4 regions of the Paenibacillus sp. B1-35 genome follow, and region 4 is predicted to be linked to each of the others. Evidence: riboswitches for the same ligand, from Rfam matches in the RefSeq annotation. Region 4 holds a riboswitch; each other region holds the start of a gene.
What was found. A riboswitch is a leader RNA that binds a small molecule or an ion and turns the genes downstream of it on or off. The one in region 4 is predicted to bind cyclic di-GMP.
Positions count from the first base shown of each region.

Region 1 (3,161 bases), on a different contig from region 4:
GCCATCGTAACGCTTGGCTTTATATCTAAAAGAGTTAAGCGGCTGTCGTAAGTAAGACTGAATGAAGCTGAATATACTGCCTCCGACACGGAATATTCGACCTTTACATCTAATGGATCTCCTGTCAAAACCTTAGGTTTGCTGAGGCTAGGAGATACAACATCGGACTTTTTATCGTCGACGAAGTTCGGCGTGACGAAGTTCTGTGTGTAATATACATTTGATTTCCCCCCGAAGTACACACCAACCCCTAGATGAGAAAAGTCCCCCAAAATATTCGAACGATGTCCTTTCGAGTTCATCCAGTTCTCGTGAACGAAGATGGCACTCGACTGTCCAGCAGCAATGTTTTCCCCTGCCTTTTGGTATACGATTCCGTCCGCCTTCAGTCGATCGAACGGGGATTTGCCGTCCGGATTGTTATGATCGAAGAAGCTTCTCAGCCCCATATCGTCGCTATGCTTGCGAGCAGTTCCCGCAGCCTTTTCATTCCACTTCAATGGCTTCATGCCCTCGCGGACACGCACAGCATTAGCCAAATCGAGGATTTGTTGCTCAAAGCTTGTCTGCAATCGTTTGCTAGGCGTGCCAAAGTACCCCTTGAACGCCAGTTCAACATCCTGGGCAATAAACTGGACAGCCGTCACCGTATTCCGTTGATGGAGATCATAGAACACGGTTGCATACATGTCGCCGACCTTGTACAGGCTATATTGTCCGCTGTTGTCCATATTGTAAATCGTATTGCCTTTCCTAATTTGACTGAGGGAAGATCCGAAGGCTGCCTCTACCTCCTGCTTGGTTGAACCGAATCCAATGCTGCCATAAGAATCCTTCGCATTCGTATAGAGTGCAACGACCTTGTGGTCCTGAACACCAACTTGTAAGTAATGTTTATAATCCTGATTGTAAATATACCACTCGAAGCCATATTCACTTAGATCCTTGCGAACCGGCTGTCCGATTTTTTGGAATAGTTGAGCCTCGCTCATTCCTATGGTGATGCCTTGCAGTTGGTCTGCCCCTGCCTGCGGAGCATTGTTCGTTTTCGTGACAGCAATCTTGCTACCGACCAGCTTGTCCGCTGCATAAAGGGTCGGCTGATGGATAAGCATCCCGGCCAACAGCGCAGCGCTAGCTGTAATCGTCATGCGCCGCATTCTGCCTGCTTTAATGTGTTTATGCTGTTCTTGGTATATTGCGTTGTTGGTTTCTGTACAACGTGTCCGCATCATTACATCTCCTATTCTTTTACATTCTGTGATCAAATTAGATGGACACCAGGGACGCTTTACAATAGCACAAAAAAAGCGCCGCCCTAATGGCAGCGCAGCACTAAAAAAGACACACGTAATGTCGCAATTAGGGCAACCCGGCTGTCATCGCATCGTGAAATGCATTAGACCCGTGGCTTTGCGTCCCCTGCTTTCGCTAGGGTTTGCCATTATCCAAATGTTACACAGGTTATATGTCATCTATAGTAACATGTAAATGAACAGCTTGTATACAATTGTGCCTATAGGTACGTAAAATTCATCGAGTCCCCGTTCTATCAACCCAGTACGATATTTATGTTCGTCATGCACTTCTTCCATGAAGCTGCCCCATTTAAAAAAAAGATCATGAAAGTGATCGATCTACTACTCTCTTATTCAGGCTACCAGCAATATCTATGCACGAAAAGACCTCGCAATGGGATTGATCTGCTTGCTCCGGGAATTCATATGTAATGTACGAGTTATCGACCACAGTACTACTTCCAAATAGAAGGATTGCATCTTGTCACAGATTCAGATCAGTCCGAAGGTAGAAGGGTTCCTGCAGAGCACAAAGAAGCTGTTCATCAATGGCGAATGGGTGGATTCCGTACATAGAAATGTCTTCTCCTGCAGAACAAGTCGCTGAGATTTATAAAAACCGCTGGCAGATCGAGCTTATCTGGTTAATCAACAGGCGTGCAGTAAAATATCTATTACAATAGTCTGTGATGGACAAGGGGTCGCTCATCCGAGACGATTCGGATTAGCAAGTCATTTGGGAGTATTGTTTAACATTCCAGCAATAGGATGCGGTAAAACCAAGTTAATTGGAGATTCCAATGAACCTAGTCAAAAGAGTGGGGAATATGCAACTCTATTTGATCAATCTGACAAAATTGATGTCGTATTAAGAACCCAGGATCATATAAATCCTATTTATGTCTCCGTAGGACACCGAATCTCATTACCTACGGTATGCCAACCAGCTCTTGTAGACCGCCAGAACTTGCTATATGACGCGCACTTGTATACACCTTGCCCAGCAGCCACTTTCTATAAATAGGCATCCTTGGCTTTCTCGTGCTCGTATTGACTGATGAGTCCTTGCATGAACAAACCGGCCAGATATTTTAGCGGATGCAGCCCACCTTTTGCGCCTCCACCTCCAGCATGACTCGTCCCTGTACTGCGACAGCAGCACTTGCCAGTAGACTCGTACTCACAGCCGCTCCGACAAATCCGCCTAATGCTGCTCCCATTGCTACTCCTACTACTGCTCCAGCTACTGCTCCTATCATCGGAATAGCGCCTTGAAACAAGCGCCTCGTCACATCATTTGGCGTGCGTCCGCTCAGGCAAAAATACATCGTAGCTGCAAAGCTGTATATGTCAGACGTGACTCCCTGCCGTGATTTTTCGGAGTAAAATTCAAGCGGCGAATATTCCGTGCTCGTAAAAATTCGATGTCCCGTCTTCTCATAGTATACGGCAGAACCGAAATCGAGCAGCTTCGGCTGGCCATCCTCTCCAATGATAATGTTCGCCGGCTTGATATCACGATGAATGATGCCACGCCCGTGAACATATTCAAGTGCAGATGCGAGCGGCAGTATCGTGTCACGCAGAAAATCGGCCACGGAAACAAGCCTTCCTTCTTCAATGAAGCGTTCAAGCGAAATACCCTTGCAATACTCCATTATCATATAATGCGTTCCGTTTTCCTGGAAATGATCCACAAGGCTAACGATATTCGGATGGCTCAATTTCTGAAGTATCTGTGTTTCCGTCAGGAAAGCTTCCTGCAGCCCATCATATTGCCGTTGAACGGAGGGCCCGCGGCACAGGACGGTTCGCTTGTCGAGGTCGCGAAGAGCTACCTGCCTCGGGTAGAACTCTTTCACG
Region 1 covers NZ_JBCHVJ010000008.1:139,687-142,847, reverse strand. The annotation lists gene ACQ5BJ_RS23205 (CAP-associated domain-containing protein) at 1-1,235, opposite strand, end outside; cyclic di-GMP riboswitch class I at 1,364-1,453, opposite strand; gene ACQ5BJ_RS23200 (hypothetical protein) at 1,780-1,905, shown strand; partial or broken gene ACQ5BJ_RS23195 (endonuclease V) at 1,978-2,238, shown strand; gene ACQ5BJ_RS23190 (serine/threonine protein kinase) at 2,390-3,161, opposite strand, start outside.
Region 1: linked by a shared signal. The riboswitch ahead of ACQ5BJ_RS23205 (CAP-associated domain-containing protein) and the one ahead of ACQ5BJ_RS11355 (glycosyl hydrolase family 18 protein) in region 4 are both predicted to bind cyclic di-GMP.

Region 2 (3,161 bases), on a different contig from region 4:
TAATGACGCCAATCGTATCTGCGACAAGCTCAATCTCACCCAATAAATGACTGGATATCAAAATTGTCGTGCCATATTGCTTGCTCAGCATAAGCAGCAAATCCCGGATCTCCTTAATCCCTATCGGATCCAGTCCGTTAATAGGCTCATCAAACATAAGCAATTCCGGCTTCGTCGATATTGCTCTCGCGATACCGAGGCGCTGCTTCATTCCTAATGAAAAGTCCTTGACCGATTTATTTCCAACATGATGAAGCTTCACAAGCTCCAGTGCCTCATCAATGGAATGCATATTGTGATACCCCATATATGCACAATGCAGTTCCAGATTATCTCTCGCCGACAGCTTGTCATAAAATACGGGGTATTCGATAATTGTCCCCATGCGGGATAGCAGATGATAGGAATCAGGAGCTAATGTTTCTCCGAACAATTCGATTTGACCAATCGTAGGCTTAATTAGGTTCGTGATCATCTTCATGATCGTTGTTTTGCCGGCCCCGTTCGGCCCTAGAAATCCATAGATCTCTCCCTGGCGAATATTCATATTTACATTCGAGACGACCTCTTTGTCTTGGAACGTCTTCGACAGATGATGTGTACGTACTAGATACGTCATGGCAGTATCTCCTCTCACTCAGTTGCCAATTTCCCGATGTCTTCATAGTTATTGTATAAGACAGTGTTCTCTTATTCCTTACTCAATCCTTACAAAAATCTTAAGCCCTATGGGGTGATTGTTTTACCGGCTGTATACACCATATGTGAATTTGCAAATCAGTCTTTTAACTTACTACTCTAATTATTATCATATGGACATGGCGGCGATTCAAATGAATATTTATGTTCTATATCTGAATTCACTAGCATATCAATTTCTCGTAATAGAGTAAGATACGACACTCTGTCCGATGTATGATTCAACTCTAGTAGGTTAATACTTGTAGTATGTATACCAACTAGTATTTTCTTATCATTGACAAATTGTTCCTCTTAACCTATATTGAGCATGATAGTTCCCTATGCCTAGGATCTCAGTCATCTACGCTTACATTTACGAAGCACTTAATTAAATCTCATAGGGCACACTAATCGAAAGATTAGGCCGCAAAGCTTCGGAGTCTAACGGTCTTATGACCTATGACAGTCCGGCTGCAACTAACGATCGCGTTATTGCAGCCGGACTTTTTTTATTTATGTGAGGTTCCGACGGAATTAACTTTCCGTTGAGCTATATAAATAAGAATGAGGAGGCATGGACTCACTGTAGTTAAGGGAGGAATAAAATGAAAAAATGAGGTGGCGAATTGAATGAAACGTAGAGTAAAGTTAGCTGTAACATGGCTGTGCGTATTTGCCGTGTTCTTCGGGTTTATTCCTCACACACTGCAAAGTGCAGATGCAGCCGCACAAGATCCAATCTGGCCAGAACCAGGTGCTGTGAAATTAAGCAAGACAGCGAAGCCAACCGGGACGCCGGGAGAATGGCAGATTACTCTAACCGCCGAAGGGAAGAACGTTGAAGCCGGTGACACCGATGTCGTACTTGTCTTAGACAAGTCAGACAGTATGAGATCCTACAAACGGTTAGACAATGCCAAAAAGGCAGCAGAGAAATTTGTAAATACGCTGCTTTTTTCCAACGTCAAAACAAGAATTGCTCTTGTCACGTTTAGCACCAGCTCAGAGGACACATCATCCGGATTCCTTGGCCAGAATGATAAACAGCAGCTCCTGAACAATATTAAGGGTATCTCGGCTTCCGGAGGGACAAACATACAAAGCGCTCTCTACACAGCACATCGTTTATTAGCTACCAAGAGTTCAGCCAAAAATAAATTTATTGTGCTGCTCAGCGACGGTGCGCCAACGTTCAGTTCTCCTGCAAAAAAAGCTGCCTCTTATTCATGGCCCAACAATAAGTACAACTTTGTATTATCAGATTTTGACTACACCAAGACTATCGGTTCAGGCAACAGCTATCAATTATCCTCTGGCTTGTTCGGGGATCGATACACGATAGGCAACTATACGGTTAAGGACAATGGAATTCCTACGATATCTCAAGCCAAGGCATCCAAGGATGCAGGAATCAACATTTATTCGATCGGGCTTGAGGTCGGCAATGATGCTAACGCTGTATATGTATTAAAAAACAGCGCTTCAGCAAACAACTATTACCCATCTGACAGTGCGGAGCTGGAGAAGGTTTTCTCTGAACTGGCAGGGAAAATCTCTTACGCGGCTGAAAATGCTGTAGTCAAGGATCCGATGGGTGAAATGTTTAACCTTATTTTCAAGGGTAATGCGCCTGTTGAAAATCAAGACTATAAAGTATCTCAAGGGACAGTGAAATGGGATGCAGCTTCTGAAACGTTTGTATGGGACGTTGGCAACATCGTAGAAGGAAGTCCGGCAACCTTGACATATACCATCAAAATGGACTCTTCCAAAAATCCAAGCGCCGATGTCAATTACCCGACAAACGGGCGAACTACCATGGAATACACAGATGTGAATCAACAACGTACATCAAAAGAGTTTGAAGTGCCGCAAGTCAGCTTCGGCAAAGGCTCCATACTTGTGAAAGGCTACAAGGTAAATGACCAAGGCGAGCCTATTAACGCAGACGGCAAGGTTGTTGAACGTGTGGATCTTGCAGAGCAGTTGTACAGTGGATCCTTCACCGTCAACGGCAAGGACGCGCTGGACATAGGGCCGAAATACAAGGTGCCTGCTCCGAAGCTTGATAACTATGTATTGAAAAAGGGTACTGATCCTACAGAAGAAACGTTAACGATTCAGGAGCCTAATAAAACCATATGGTTCGGATATGCGCTAGCTCCACATAAGTTAACGATTAAGTACGTAGATAGAGAAACAGGTAAATCCATCGCTAACGACGACTCTTCTCTCTCCGGCACAATCGGACAGACGATTACGTTGAAGGCTCTGGACATTCCAGGTTACACACCTGAGAAGACTGAGGTTCAGTACACGTTCAAGGCCAAGGACAACGAATACACCTTCTTCTACAAGAAGATGGATCTTCCTATCAGTATCAAGTTCGTCGATAAAGATACGAGCAAGTCCATTGCTGACGACGACACTTCTCATTCAGGCAAAGTTGGCGAGGCCGTTACGTTGAAAGCTCTGGATAT
Region 2 covers NZ_JBCHVJ010000004.1:417,427-420,587, forward strand. The annotation lists gene ACQ5BJ_RS16115 (ABC transporter ATP-binding protein) at 1-619, opposite strand, end outside; cyclic di-GMP riboswitch class I at 1,073-1,160, shown strand; gene ACQ5BJ_RS16120 (MucBP domain-containing protein) at 1,312-3,161, shown strand, end outside.
Region 2: linked by a shared signal. The riboswitch ahead of ACQ5BJ_RS16120 (MucBP domain-containing protein) and the one ahead of ACQ5BJ_RS11355 (glycosyl hydrolase family 18 protein) in region 4 are both predicted to bind cyclic di-GMP.

Region 3 (3,161 bases), on a different contig from region 4:
GGTCATCAATATAGATAAGCTCCATGTTAGCAGGCAAATCCGCCTGTGATGAACGGCTTAACAGCACATGCTTCGTGCGGCTGTCTTCCAAAACGTACTGAATGCGATCTTGAGGATGATCCGGATCAATAGGTACATAAGCTCCCCCTGCCTTGAGGATAGCCAATATCCCTATAACCATCTCCGCACTTCGTTCTGCCATAATCCCGACGGAATGCTCACGGCCAATGCCCCGACTCTGCAATCTGCGCGCTAATTGGTTCGCACGCACATTCAGCTCACGATATGTCAGGTCACGGCCATCTTCCTTTACAGCTACCCGGTCAGGATGAAGCTGCGCCTGCTCCTCGAACAGTGCCGGAACTGTAAATGTATGCGGGTAATCTACCCGAGTCTGATTCATTCCTTCGATCAACTGGTGCTTGTCCTGCTCCGTTAACATCTCCAGTTCGCCAATGCGCTTCTGAGGGTGCTTAACCATTTCCTGCAACAGTTGCAGGAAATACTCCGCCAGCTTCTCCACCGTCGATAATTGGAAATGATTTTCCTTATAGTACATGGTAAACAGCAGTGTCGAACCAACTCCATCAACAGATTGGATGCAGCAATGCAAACCGCATTCCTGTGTCCCCTCCGGAAGCATCGGTTGAGCATCTGCTCCGTACCAGCAGTATGTTGCTACATCGCTGTCTATTCCTATTTCAGAGCAAGTCAGGTTACGCCCTTCTGTGCAAGCCAACAAACTGTTATGAATGTTCATAATTCCTTGCATGGTCACGTCATCCTGGCTGACTACGGTATGATTGCCATTGCCATTACTCGATTGAACGGCATGAAGAGTTACTTGCTGTGAGTTGTAGAAACGAGACAACAGCGTTGCCCACGCTCCGCATATGACGGATTCCAACTTGACCGAATGCTCGGTCGAATGATCCTTCAGAAGACGCAACGTCTCCTCAGGCAGCTCAATAGAATGTGCGTCATAGCCTGTCAATCGTTCTACTGTCAATTCCATGAAAGCCAATCTTCGTCCTCTCCTTTATCACGATCCAACCCATTTCATAAACCAATGAGTCAACTGCTCCCATGTGATGTACTCTATTTGCTTGGCAAAATCCATATGCTGTGCGCACACAGTCATACAATAGCCTGTTTCAGGAACGACATATTGCTTTACATAATAATGATTAACTTTCCATAATTGATTACGCTGTACAGGTACGGCTGTCTCCTGCACGATTTCGAAAGTGCTTGGAAGCTGACTGAGACCTACACCAATTGCCTTCAACACACTTTCCTTAGCCGTCCATATGTAAAAAAACAATTCCTGACGCGCACGGCAGTCGTCCGTATTTGCAAGCAATTCCAGCTCACGCGGCGAGCATATCAGCCTAGCCACATCCATGCTCCATTCCCCTGCTTGCTCAATATCAATCCCGATTGGCGCTCTATCCAATGCCACTGCAATGAATGCACCGGCATGAGAGATGTTGAAAAATACCGGGTTGCCCTCTATATACGGCTTGCCGAATGAATGAGTACGAATAACAATCTCGTCGTTCGATCGGTTCAGCGCTCGAGAGAGCAGGATGCGAGCCAATATATCAGCTGCAACCACGCGGTAACGATCTTTACGCTCTCGAAGTCTGTCTAACCGTTTGTATTTTTCAGGCGTAACATACGGGATAAATCGATCCATCAACGAAGCTATGTTTTTATAGGAAGTACATTCGTCCCACTTCAGCAACACAATTTCCATCATTTACCCCAACCTTTGTGCGCAAAAAAAAGGCCATTGGGAATAGCCTTGTCACCAAATAACCGTTGTTTGGTTACCGCAACTCGAATGGCAGCCCGGCTGCCATAATCCAATAGACGTTAGGCCCGAGGCTTTGCGCCCCCAACTTTCGACTGGGTTTGCCTTTTAATCCTGATGTTGTTCTTCTTGATGTCTCCATTGATTGTTGCAAATCGATTACCAGGCAAGAATGTCATAACATTGTTTACGCACTAGTTCTTGTGACATGTATCGCGTGATTAGGTCTAAAGTACATATTACATATCAGCATGCTGGATACCTGTTCATAATTATCCAACTACAGACCCATATTTTATATCGGCTGCTTAAATGAAAAGATTAATACCTTTTCATATCAATTTTCAAATTTTCGACACGGACAATCATTTTTTGTCATTTTTTAGTTGTAATTAAGTGTTTTTTCGACTTTTTTCCGACAAAAACACCCCTAAACTGCGTTTTTTCTAACATTTCCATTCGTTTCCTCTCCTTTTTTCATTCGACAAAATTGTCGATTGAAGACCTAATGTTAAAATTACTCCTTATCATTGAATACCAGCATAAAAATCCCTCTTATCCCTAAAATAATTCCCTTATGAATGCATAAGAGCCTCGAAATGCATTCGAGGCTCTTATAAAATGCTATTATTCTATGCCGTTCAGTCTGTTTGCCATTGGCTTGATTTACTATCAGTTTCCAACAATGATTTCATTAGAGGCATTTGAGAGAGCATTAACCGTTGCATATCGTCCATCCGCTACGGACACCACAAATACTTTATAGGCAACACCAGTGCGAATTGGATTTCCGTATACATCATTATCGGACAACGAGAACATGGTCGATCCATCGCCCGACACGCTTACCAATTTATAATTATTTCCTCCCACACGATTCGCCTGATCCAGGTTGAATGAATCTGCCGATACGGAAGGAACGACCATTACTCCATAATAGGCAATTCCGTTGTCGCTGCTTGGCTTCGAGAAGTAGGCCTTGAATTCATTCGCTCCTTCTCTCGCCACAAACACATTCGTAGGGGCCTGCACGGATTGATCTACCAAGGAAAATTCACCAGAAGGCGAAGACAAAGCATTCGAGGAGCCGCTTCTATTGTCAGCTACCGTAAGCACAAAGACCCGGTAAGCAATACCTTTTTGAATGACATTCCCTTGAACATCACGCAAGCTGCTTGTCAGCGATTGTCTCACATAGCCACTTTGGCTTCCAACCCGAATATAGCTTGATGAACTCACAAGTCCCGCACTATATGTGTCAAAGGCATAAGACTGATCAGCACGAACGACCATAATGCGGTATTCATTAACATAAGAATTGTTGGATGATGCAGCAAAGCCCACT
Region 3 covers NZ_JBCHVJ010000003.1:152,567-155,727, reverse strand. The annotation lists gene ACQ5BJ_RS12535 (amino acid adenylation domain-containing protein) at 1-1,015, opposite strand, end outside; gene ACQ5BJ_RS12530 (4'-phosphopantetheinyl transferase family protein) at 1,043-1,762, opposite strand; cyclic di-GMP riboswitch class I at 1,846-1,932, opposite strand; gene ACQ5BJ_RS12525 (copper amine oxidase N-terminal domain-containing protein) at 2,489-3,161, opposite strand, start outside.
Region 3: linked by a shared signal. The riboswitch ahead of ACQ5BJ_RS12530 (4'-phosphopantetheinyl transferase family protein) and the one ahead of ACQ5BJ_RS11355 (glycosyl hydrolase family 18 protein) in region 4 are both predicted to bind cyclic di-GMP.

Region 4 (3,161 bases):
CAGGATCCGTAGTAGGGGCATCATTGGAAGCCATCCAAGCAATGACGCCGCCCAGACCATTTTCAAGCACATATTTCGTTTTCTCTTGAATAGATCTTTCATTGTCATACGTGTAGAATACGCCGGTAGTCCCATCATACAGATATGGAGCTTTGGCAGCATCATCCCAATATTCCTTGAGATTCGGGTAAGTGGCCTTCAGCTTGTCGAGGTTGCGATAAGACCAAATCCCTGTTCGGCGGCCGCCGTCCCCAATAGCGAGCGCTGCTTCGCCAACCGCGCCGCGGGATGGAGTCTGATCCGCATCCTTCGCGGATAGTGCCGCATCCCCGAATAAACCCGGATGATTCGGATCGGATCCTTGCGACACTTTATCCCAGCCGCGAGTATAGTAGGCTGCCCCGATCACAATCTTATTCGGCTCAGCACCTTGCTGAATCAAATAATTCACGCTCTCGTCGATGGACAGGTTGTTGCCCGTGAGCGGGTCGTTCGGGTTCGTATACAAGCCGGTATGGTGGCCGCTTACTTCATCCCATGCGCCGCGCATGTCATAAGTCATAATGTTGGCAAAGTCTACAATGTTGAACAGTCTTGGCACATCAATGCCGATATCAATCTTGCTCTTCGGCGCTGGAAGCGCAACAGACAGTTCATATGCTTTACCAAGCTCGGCTCCTTGCTTATTCAATGCGTTTTTGATATCTTGCAGGAGCAAAATATAATTGTTTTTGTCCTCCGGCATGGCGTATTTCGTGCCTTCATCGTTCTTATTATCGACCAAATCGGGCTGTCGAACTTCAGCCGGGAACTCCCAATCGACATCCACGAAGTCCATGTTTGTGTACTTGATGAATTTCATGACATTTTGGATCAGATTCGCCCGTTTTGAAGCATCGGCTGCTACGGCAGCGAAGTCGCCTGATTTCGACCATCCGCCAAGAGAGATGCCGATCTTCAGATTCGGGTTTTCAGCGCGCAATTGCTGCAGGGCGATAAGGATGCCTGCATTGGCCGCTTGCCATTGAACGCCATCCTGGCCGACAGGCGCTTCTACAGCCGCATCCTTGTCCGTAAATACAAGGTTGCCTTGGGCATCAAAATCGAGAAACGCATAGTTCAAATGGGTTAATTGATCGGCCGGAATATCCTTGGGATAAAAGTTTCCTTGTCCTCCCCAAATTGACCAATCGCCATAGTACATGACATTCCGGATTTCCTTTGTTGCATTTTTGACCACAGGTTCCTGTGCTGCGGAAACAGTCGTTCCTGCGTAAGCCGGCGCCAACGAAGATACGAACATCATGATGGTCATTACCGTTATTGCGAACAATCTTCGGGCACTCCGCTTTCTCCCAGTCTTCATCCGTTATTCACTTCCTATCAATAGATTTTATTAATAGGCAGCTAGGGGGGGGCATCTCGCCATGAATCATACAAAAACAACGCATACGACGAATAGAGATGGGGTTCTATTAATCGGCATCTGGCTGGCATAGAATTTCTTCCTTAGCCCCTTTAGTTTTGCGTCACTAGATTTCCCTAGCTTTGCCTAGTCGTGCTTGTGCAAACATGCATACTCTTGCATAACGATACATGTTTACACCGTTAAATATACAGCAGTTTCGCGTTTCGTTAATGGGTCATGCGGCTCAAATGTGAATATATGAACATAGGACGATATTATTATTCAGTTGAAATCTATCATGTTGAAATTCGGATGGAATAAGGAGATGTATGTTAATTCCATATGGTTTGATACTGGACATCAAGCCTGTAACTGCAACGTTCCCTTGTTACTCCTTGTAATGCTTTTTTACAGATTCTTCATGTCCGGAAAGGCTTGGGCAGTAGGTCTTAGGGAGGATGGGAGATGTATTGTAGTGTGGGTGAACGAGCCAGAGTTCGCAAAATAATAACGGAATATAACTTTCCTTATAAGTCAAATTCATGCAACTAAATAGTTCCTTGGATGGATTTAAAAGGATTTATCCTTCGTTTTTGGGTAATTATACCTCGTCCATAAGTTGGAGAATCAGGAATAAAACAGTGGGCTGACGATCATTTTTCAAAAACGGAACCAGGATTGCTTTGACAGGTAATCCATTTTATTTTATAGTAAGTAACATACTAACTACTAAAGGAGTTGCCATGGAAGAACTTTTTAAAGAACTTCAGAAGTGGGGCTTTTCGCAATATGAATGTAAGGCGTATATAGGGCTGTTAAAAAATTTCCCCATAACCGGATATGAAATAAGTAAAAGGTCAGGTGTACCTCGTTCAACGATTTACGAAGTGTTAGCAAAATTAATGGATAAAGGTGCGGTTTATACAGTACCTTCTGACCCTGTAACCTATGCACCCTTACCCGCAAAAGAATTAATCCGTCGCTTGCGTAATGACTTTGATAATTCTATGGATTATCTGGAAAAGAATTTATCTGCGTTAGAAAGTGAACAGGAAGTAGATGTCATTCGACGCATCAGCAGTGATGAACGCGTTGCGGCCGAAATGATTGACATTATCGATAAAGCGGAAGAAGAAATATGGTTGTCGATTTGGGAACCGCAAGTCTCTTCTGTAAAAGGTGCTATAGATAGGCGGATAAAAGAGGATATCCACGTTTTTTCGATTCTTTTTGGAGCACCTGAGATTCGGCTTGGTGTAACGACTCATCACAATTATATGGCTCCAGAAGTAGCTGAGGAACGTATGAATGGTCGCTTAACGATTGTTGCACGGGACAATGAAGAAGTATTAATTGCAAACTTTTCGCCAAACACACCGGCATGGGCGGTAAAAACAGAAGACCCTGCACTTGTGTTAATTGCGATGGAATACATCAGACATGACATTATGTTTTCAGAATTAGTGAAAGAAGTGGGGCCAGAGAAAACAGAAGCACTTTGGAAAAACGACCCTAACCTATTTCATGTTGTTACTGGAAAACGGTTCAAATAAATTGAACCGTATTTTCTTTCTCTTTTTCATAGTAGTTAGTGTGTTAGCTTCTAATGTTTAAAAATAAGGAGGGGATGAAATGAGTCTGTCGAATGTCCAAATGAATTCGACTCAGAAAGATGAAGACAGCTTTATCCAAGGAGTAAAAGATTGTATCCCTACCTTACTAGGGTATTTAAGTATCGGATTAGCTGCTGGCG
Region 4 covers NZ_JBCHVJ010000002.1:808,657-811,817, forward strand. The annotation lists gene ACQ5BJ_RS11355 (glycosyl hydrolase family 18 protein) at 1-1,366, opposite strand, end outside; cyclic di-GMP riboswitch class I at 1,479-1,563, opposite strand; gene ACQ5BJ_RS11360 (TrmB family transcriptional regulator) at 2,152-2,961, shown strand; gene ACQ5BJ_RS11365 (AzlC family ABC transporter permease) at 3,041-3,161, shown strand, end outside.